DNA from 2 places in the Rhodococcus sp. MTM3W5.2 genome. Region 1 is predicted to be linked to the other one. Evidence: riboswitches for the same ligand, from Rfam matches in the RefSeq annotation. Region 1 holds a riboswitch; the other holds the start of a gene.

Region 1 (4,145 bases):
CTCTGGGCGGTACCGGTGTTGAGCCAGGCATCCGCGGCGACCGTCGGTGCCCAGTAGTCGTCGCCGGTGTCGGCGGCGGGGGCCGGGTCGGGGGCGCCGCTCGCGATCAGGCCCGCCCCGGACAGTAGTTCCACGATCAGGCCGACCCGGTTCTCGTCGACGCCGGCCGCCTTCGCCAGGCGCCTGGTCTCGCGGACCCCGAGCCCGCCCGCCTTGAGGGTCGGTGCGGGCTGGTCGCCGAGGGCCGCGATCAGGTCCTCGCAGTGCCGGATCAGCTCGAGCGCCTCGCCGGCCGCGACCGCGTTCACGTCCGCGATCTTCTGCTTGTTGGTGCGGATCGGCGGCGGGGTGAGGGCCATCGGGTCGGTGATCGTCTCGCCGCGCAGTGCCTGGCCGACCTGGTGGGGCAGCTCGACGGTCTGCTCGTCCACCCAGGTCAGCAGGCCGAGCGACAGCAGTCGCTGGACGGGGCGGTCCGGTGGCGTGCCGGGCGCGGCGTCGCGGGTGCGGCCGATCGGCGAGCTGGTGGCCAGGGTTTCGAGCAGCCTGCGCTCGGCATCGGTCACGGTCGCCAGGCCCGCGATGACCTGCGCCGCGGACATCGGCTCCTGCGGCCGGTCGACCCGCCAGGAGACGGCGTCGTTCGCGGTCGCCACGACCCGCAGCACCTGCGTGCCCCAGACCAGTGCTCGGGCGCGCAGCGCCTTGAGCGCCCGGTCGACGGCCTTGACCGGCGCCCGTCCGGCGAGCGCCTCCGCGAGGACCTCGCGCCGGACCCCGACCTCCGCCCCGCGTTCGAGCGAGAGCACGCCGATCACGGTGAGTTCGAGAACGTTCAGGTCGTCGGCGACCCGAAGCACCGATGCGCGTTGTTCGGCACGGGCCGCCAGGACCGCCAGGTTCGCTGGTGGCGGCACCGCGAGATCCGGGCGCAGCCTGAGCAGTTCGGCCAGCTCCGCATCGGTCCTCGCGGTCAGCCAGGCGAGCAGGCTGTCCGGCACGGCGGTGCCGTGAGGTGATTCGGCGGCGGGGGCAGCACCTTCGGTATCGGTCATCAACTATCAGATTAGAGACCTGGGGTGTACCACGGCGCGAGCTCCTGCCAAAATGGGACTGTGGCTAACAATTCGAGCAAGCGATACGTAGATCCAGGCTGGCCGGCGCCGGAACTCCAGGATGGCGATCATGCCGTCACGGAGCTCTCGTCGAGCCGCTCCGGTGGGCTGTCCCCGTTCGGGGAGGACACCGAGTTCCCCCTCCCCGTCTCTGAACTGCCCTACACCCACCCGCACACGGTCATCAATCGCTGACCTCGGATACCGAACGCGAAAGGCCCCGCACCTCGTAGGTGCGGGGCCTTTCACGTGAAGGGGGAGTCTCAGCGGGGCAGGAGACCCGAGTTGGCCTTCAGGAAGTCGATGACCTGGGGGTTCAACTTGGCCTGCTCGAAGAGCGCCTCGATCTGCGGATCGAGCGCGATGCCCTTGGCCTGGACCGCCTCGAGGGCGCTGTCGAGGCTGTCGAGCACGTCGGCTGCGCCGTCGGTGGTCGGGAGGCTGGTCACGGCGGGCAGCTCGGCCGCCGGAGCAACCTCGGCGGCGGGAGCGGAGCGCGGGGTCGAGCCGCTGGTCAGGCCGAGGCTCGAGGAGCAGGACGGCCAGGCGCCCCAACCCTGCGAGGCGAGGACCTTCTCGGCGACCGCGATCTGCTGCTCACGGGTGGCCTGGTTGGCGGTCGCGGCGTACTCGCCACCACCGTGGGCGTTCCAGGTGCTGGGGAGAACTGCAGTCCACCCTGGTAGCCGTTGCCGGTGTTGATGCCCCAGTTGCCGCCTGCTTCGCACTGTGCGAGGCGGTCCCAGTCGGAATCGGGGGCTGCATTGGCCGGGGCCGCGAAGGCCGCGCCGGCTGCGCCCAACACTGCGCCGGTCACGACGACCTTGGCTGCGTTGCGGCGGGTGTTCGTGGGCTTGCGATGGCGTCCAGTGCTCATGCGGGTTTTCCTCTCCTCACGCGCCTGCGAGGTCAGCTGTCGGGTTCGGGCTGAGAGGTCGCCCGGCCTCGCCGCTCCTGGATGGTGCGGGTCTGGCTTCACCCCAAGAGAAATTCGCTTGCGCGATTTCCTCGGTGTCCACTGGGGACGTGGGTCCCCCGTCCTCGTCCCTGGGTAACTCGTAGGAATCCGGTTCCGCGGGACGAGGTTTGGCGCGGCGGATCGGATCTGGCCGAACTTCTCCGGCCGCAGATGACCGTACGTGGCCGAGGCCGTGTAGTCATCTGTTACCTAAATTTCGATTCTTTCGGCGTTTCGCCCGAAAATTCGAGCGTATTCGCAGGTCAGATCGGGTCACCTCGGCCCGAGACCGTCCTGTTATGTTACCGTGATGTGAGGTAGATCACAGTTTCGATCGGGGCTGACCTCGGGCTCCGCCTGGCGTGGACCCTGGCGCAGCGCGATCAGCGTGGTCACGGCGATGACGACGAACATCAGCGGGTACACCGCGGCGAAGAACGGAGCCAGGGCATCGGAGGTGGGGACCATGAACAGGCCGATCGCCTGCACGCTGTCCGGGAACTCATGCGTCCAGCAGAGCAGCGGCAGCGCGAGTGCCGCGGGCACTAGCCAGGCGGTCGCCCGCCCGGCGCCGAGCGCGCGGTGCATGGCCAGGACCAGTAGCGGCACGAACCACACCCAGTGGTGGCCCCAGGAGAACGGCGAGACCGCCGCGGAGGTCAACCCGCACAGGGTGGTGGCCAGCAGCGCCTGTCCGCGCTTGTGCGCCAGCCAGGAGGCGCCGAGTCCGAGCGCGGTCAGGACGGCCGCGCAGAGCAGCCACAGCATCAGCGGCGGGTCCGCGACGTCCAGCCAGCGGGCCAGTACCCCGGCGGCGGACTGGTTGGCGGGCCACGCAGTCTCGCCGATTCGCGTCGAGTGCAGGATCACCGCGGTCCAGTAGGACCACGAGTCCGAGAAGATCACCACGAACCCGACGACGACGGTCGCGAGGAAGCCTGCGATCGCGGTCGCCGCCGCGCGCCACTGCCGGGTGACGAGCAGTTCGACGATGAACAGACCGGGCGTCAGCTTGATCCCGGTCGCGATCCCGACGCCGATGCCGCGCAGCCTGCTGCCCTCGGGGCGTCCGAGGTCCCAGATGATCAGCACCATCAACAGCAGATTGATCTGGCCCAGCCAGATCGTCGTGCGGACCGGCTCGAGCCAGGTGAAGGTCACCGTCATCAGTCCGGTCGCCACGTACAGCCTGCGGTCCGTCCGGTACCCGAGCTGCCGCCAGCACAACAGGACGACGGCGTAGAGGATCCCGAAGTTCGCGAGATATCCGAGAATGGTGGTGAGCTCCGCCGACACGGCGTTGAGCGGGGCGAACAGGACGGCCGAGAATGGCGGATAGGTGAACCACATGCCGCCGTGCAGCGCGTGGTCGTAGAGCCCGTCGGACCGCAGCACGGTGGCGCCGCCGCTGCGGTAGACCAGCAGGTCGAGACCGTTCTGGAACAGGCCCCACAGCGGGTATCCCATCGGCACCACCCGGTCGTGCGCCACGACGACGGCGAGGGCAAGGGCGCCGAGTGAGCCGAGGAACAGTGGGTGAGAGGGGAGTGCGCGCCCCGCAGCCGGGGTGGCGCGGGGCGGCGGCATCATGCCGGGAAGCTCGTTGACGACGTGGGCGCCGCACCGACGTCCACGATCTCCTTGCCGAGCGGCATCAGCGAGATCGGGATCATCTTCAGGTTCGCGATGGCGAGCGGGATCCCGATGATCGTGATCGCCATCGCGATCGCGCTCACCACGTGGCCGATGGCCAGCCAGATACCGGCCACGATCAGCCAGATCACGTTGCCGATCAACGAGGCGATCCCCGACGTCGGGCGCTCGACGACGGTCTTGCCGAAGGGCCACAGCGCGTAGACGCCGATCCGGAAGGACGCGATCCCGAACGGGATGGTGATGATCAGGATGCAGCAGATGATGCCCGCGACGAAGTAGCCGAGCGCGAGCCAGAGGCCACCGAAGATCAGCCAGATGATGTTGAGCAGGATTCTCATTGGTTTCCCTCTCTTCGAACGCGGCGGCCGGACCGCAGCGCGAAAACAATGCCGAGCAGGAACCCGATCGGGCAGGCA
Region 2 (4,145 bases), 1.4 Mb from region 1:
CGCGGGCGGGTTCGGCGTATCCGTGACTCGCGCGCACGATCCGGACTCCCGGCGTCTCGAGCCAGCCGGCGATGAGCCCGGCCTCGCCCGCCGTGGCGCCCCGCAGCGGTGACTGCTCCTCGATCACGGTCTCGGCCGACAGGGTCAACGCCTCGACGACCGGCATCGGCGGCACTCCGCGCTCCGCCATCCCTGCGGAGGCGAGCCTGCCTGCCCGGATCACCGCCAGCTCCCAGCCACCGGAAGGCGAGGGGCGCGCGGCGATCAGCTCGTCGACGGCGGCGAGGCTCGCGAGGCGCTGAGCCCGGCGGAGCGCGAGCGCAAGGGCCGTGGTGCGGTCACGGAGCCGCGCGGCACTCTCGAACAGTTCGGCAAGGGCGAGTTCTTCGATCCGGGCACGCAGCCCGTGCAGCGGCGCATCGTCTGTTCCGCGGAAGAGCGCGTAGGCGGTGTCCGGTGCATGGCGGTACTCGGCCGCGCTCTGTGGCGTGCCCCCGGCTGGGCAACCGCCGACCGCACTGTCCGGACAGTCGGGACCGTGGGGCTGGTCGTCGCGAATTCTCTTGGTGCACGTCCTGATCCGGCAGATGTCGGCGATCGTCGCGGCGACCTCGGCCGCATCCGTTCGGGAACCGAACGGGCCGAGGGCGTCGGGGGTCGCGGTGCGCGAGATCGCGAGCCGTGGGAAAGGTTCGGCGGTCCGGGTGATCCACCACGCCCGGCGGGGAAACTTCGAGCGCCGGTTATAGGGAGGGGCGTGCGCGCCAAGCAGCCGGAGTTCGCGCACCGATGCCTCGAGGGCGTGCGCGCACTCGACGTGGTCGACCCTGGTGGCCAGCGCCACCATCTCCTTCATCCGTGCACGGGTCTCTGATCCTGTGAAGTAGCCGCGCACCCGGCGCTGCAGGTTGACCGCGGTGCCGACGTAGAGCACCTCGTCGGACGGGCCTCGGAACAGGTAGACGCCGGGGGTGCGGGGGAGGTGCGCGGCGAACCCGCGCTTGTCGCGCTGCGCGGCGGAGACGTTGGGGAGGTAGTCGACCAGCTCCGGGTAACTGTGCACGCCCAGGTTGCCGACCCGTTCGATCAGTGCGTGCAGCACGTCCACCGTCGCCCTGGCGTCGTCGAGGGCCCGGTGGGTGGGCTTGGTGCTGACGTCGAAGAGGGCGGCCAGGGCCGAGAGCTTCACCGAGGGGCCTCGTCCCTGCCGAGCACCCGGCGGGCCAGCTTGACGGTGCACAACACCTGGAACGGTGGCCAGGGCAGCTCGCAGCGGGCCGTGGCGGCCTTGAGGAAGCCGATGTCGAATGGTGCGTTGTGGGCGACAAGGACGGCGCCGCGTGCGAACTCCAGGAAGCTCGGGAGCACCCGCTCGATTCGCGGTGCCCCGATCAGCATGGCGGAGGTGATACCGGTCAGCTCGACGATGTACGGGGGCATCGAGCGGCCGGGATCGACGAGGGTGGACAGCTCGCCGATGACCTCGCCGCCACGGATCTTGACCGCACCGATCTCGGTGATCGCGTCCTCGCCCGGCGCGCTGCCGGTGGTCTCCAGGTCCACGACGACGAAGGTGGTGTCCCGCAGTGGGGTATCGAGCTCGTCGAAGCTCAGCTGGGCGTTGGGCGGACTCTGCGGGCTCACCCGGCTGAGGCTAGGGGCGGCCACCGACAGGGCCCATTGGTCGCGGCCGTCGCGCAGTCCGTGTCGGACCGCGCCGCTAGTTTCCGTCGCAGAGGCTTCCGAAACGCCGCGAGGCCACCGGTAGAGACGAGGATCACAGTGATTGTCGATTGCAACGACTGCGAGGTTCGCAATACCGCGTGCGGCGACTGTGTGGTGACGGTGCTGCTCGGTCCGCCAGGCGTCCGGCCGGGGGAGCGGGCCGTGGACTCGGCGGGGTCGGCCCGTATCAGTATTGAGCAGGACGAACGGGTCGCTCTGGACGTGCTCGCCGATGTCGGGCTGGTGCCGAGGCTTCGGTTGGTGCGCGCCGCGGATGCCACGCAGACCGGTCGGTCGTTATCTGTCCGTGACCCGGGAGTGGCCTAGCGCCCATTTATGGGCGATATGTCCGAATCGGCCGATTGGTCGGGCGTGTTGGGTCGACAGGCGCTCGACGCTTTCGTAATCTTCCTGAGACCTAGCGGAGTCTTGCCACACCATCCGGTGCGGCATCGCCAGGTACCGCCTAATCGATCACTCGTGAGAGCGATCGTGCCGGGAACCCAAGTTTCTCTGGGGTGAATCCCGTCGGAGCGCGATATGCGTGCCGCCGGGTAGGGCTGATCTTCCCAGCCCGAACCCGTCAGCTAACTCGGTCGGCGGATGAACGGAAGAAACGGAGTACCCCTTCTCGTGGCTTCATCCACTACCCAGCGTTCGGTGCGACGCATTGCCGTTGCCAGCGCGCTGACCTTCGGTGCCATCGCAGTTTCTGCCGGCCCGGCCCTCGCCGAGCCCGTCACGATCTCTGGCATCGGAACCTTCGACATCCCGGGTGTGCCTGCCCAGACCATCCAGGTCCCCGGCCTCCCGGCCCTGCCCGGTGCGCCCGGTGCGCCGGCCCCCGCGCCGCTGGTCTCCGCAGGTGACAAGGCCGTTCAGGCCGCCGCGAGCAAGATCGGTTCGCCCTACGTGTACGGCGCCTCGGGCCCGGACTCCTTCGACTGCTCGGGCCTCGTGCAGTGGGCCTTCAAGCAGGCAGGCATCAACCTGCCGCGCACCAGCTACGACCAGGCTTCGGCCGGTACGCCGGTCTCCACCTCCGCCCTCAAGCCGGGCGACGTGGTCTCCTTCTACGGTGGCTCGCACTCGGGCATCTACGCGGGCAACGGCGAGGTCATCCACGCCGCGACCTCCGGTACCCCCGTCAAGCGCGCGCCGCTGTCGTCCATGCCGATGGACGGCGCCCGCCGCTACTGAGCGCCGCGCACGAACCCCTCGTGGTGGGCCCGAACCGTCTCTGACGGTTCGGGCCCACCACGTTTTCGTCGGTGGGTCTGTGGCTGTCGCTCGGCTCCCGGGGTGAGCGCAAAATGCCTCGGCAGTTTGGGTGGACATCGTCGTATGCCATTCCGTAACCTGTCTGAGACCTTCCGAAATCTTGCCGCGTCACCCGGCGCGGCATCGGAGGTCACCACCACGCTGGATCCGGGCGCCGCAGGCGCCGGTCCGGCACCGGGGACGGAGTCGCCGGGGTGCATCTCCCGCTCGGACCTCGGTTCGTGGGGCAGGGCTGATCTTCCCAGCCCGACCCGCCGGCCAATCCGGCCGACGGGCAGTGGAAGAACGGAGTACCAGCTTTCGTGGCGTCACAGAGACTGAAGCGATCCACCAGCGCAGTGTTGGCAACGGGCCTGCTGTCCCTCGCAGCAGTTGTGGTCCCCGCGGGCACCGCAGCCGCGGATCCCGCGCTGGAGAATCCGACGGCCGCGCTAGAGAAGCTCTCCGAACTCTCCCGCACGTCCGAGCAGACCAGCGAGGCGCTGCACAACGCCCAGATCGACCTCGAGTCCAAGACCGCCGTCCAGCGCGACGCCGAGTCCAGGCACGCCGCCGACGAGAACCTGTTGACCGAGGCGAAGGCCAGGATCGCGCAGTTCCAGCCCGCGGTCGACAAGCTCACGACGGCCAGCTACCAGGGCGCCCGCGTCAATCGACTGTTCGCGGTGATGGTCTCCGATTCCCCGCAGCAACTCCTCGACCAGATGTCCACGCTCAGCGTGCTCTCCGAGGACACCGCGGCCCAGGTCGGCCACTTCAAGCAGGCCACCGACGAGGCCGCCACCGCGGCCGAGGCCTCGCGCCAGTCCGCCGACGCCGCCCGCACCGCCACCGAGCAGGCCAGGTCGATCAGCGACGACCTGCAGAACAAGCAGAGCGACCTGCAGGCCCAGATCGCGCAGGTGACCCAGGCGTTCGGCGCGCTCAGCGGTTCGGAGCGGGCCACCCTCGCCGGTAGCCCGTTCCCTCCCGGTTTCGATCCGCAGACGCTGCTCAAGGGGCTCGTGCCCGGGTCGAACTCCGGCGCGCTGCAGGCAGGCATGACGAAGGTCGGCAAGCCGTACGTCTGGGGCGCAACCGGTCCGGATTCCTTCGACTGCTCCGGCCTGATGGTGTGGGCCTACAAGCAGGTCGGCAAG

Evidence for each region. A riboswitch is a leader RNA that binds a small molecule or an ion and turns the genes downstream of it on or off. The one in region 1 is predicted to bind cyclic di-AMP.
Region 2: linked by a shared signal. The riboswitch ahead of BTZ20_RS15210 (NlpC/P60 family protein) and the one ahead of BTZ20_RS29575 (transglycosylase family protein) in region 1 are both predicted to bind cyclic di-AMP.

What each region holds. Positions count from the first base shown of each region.
Region 1 is NZ_CP019572.1:4,740,376-4,744,520, reverse strand. Features, by position in the region: partial or broken gene BTZ20_RS21550 (helicase-associated domain-containing protein) at 1-1,055, opposite strand, end outside; gene BTZ20_RS28565 (hypothetical protein) at 1,116-1,310, shown strand; partial or broken gene BTZ20_RS29575 (transglycosylase family protein) at 1,379-1,992, opposite strand; cyclic di-AMP (ydaO/yuaA leader) riboswitch at 1,998-2,182, opposite strand; gene BTZ20_RS21535 (glycosyltransferase 87 family protein) at 2,371-3,663, opposite strand; gene BTZ20_RS21530 (YccF domain-containing protein) at 3,660-4,067, opposite strand; gene BTZ20_RS21525 (hypothetical protein) at 4,064-4,145, opposite strand, start outside.
Region 2 is NZ_CP019572.1:3,341,558-3,345,702, reverse strand. Features, by position in the region: partial or broken gene BTZ20_RS15220 (DEDD exonuclease domain-containing protein) at 1-1,668, opposite strand, end outside; gene BTZ20_RS15215 (hypothetical protein) at 1,783-2,052, shown strand; cyclic di-AMP (ydaO/yuaA leader) riboswitch at 2,179-2,343, shown strand; gene BTZ20_RS15210 (NlpC/P60 family protein) at 2,329-2,925, shown strand; gene BTZ20_RS15205 (C40 family peptidase) at 3,309-4,145, shown strand, end outside.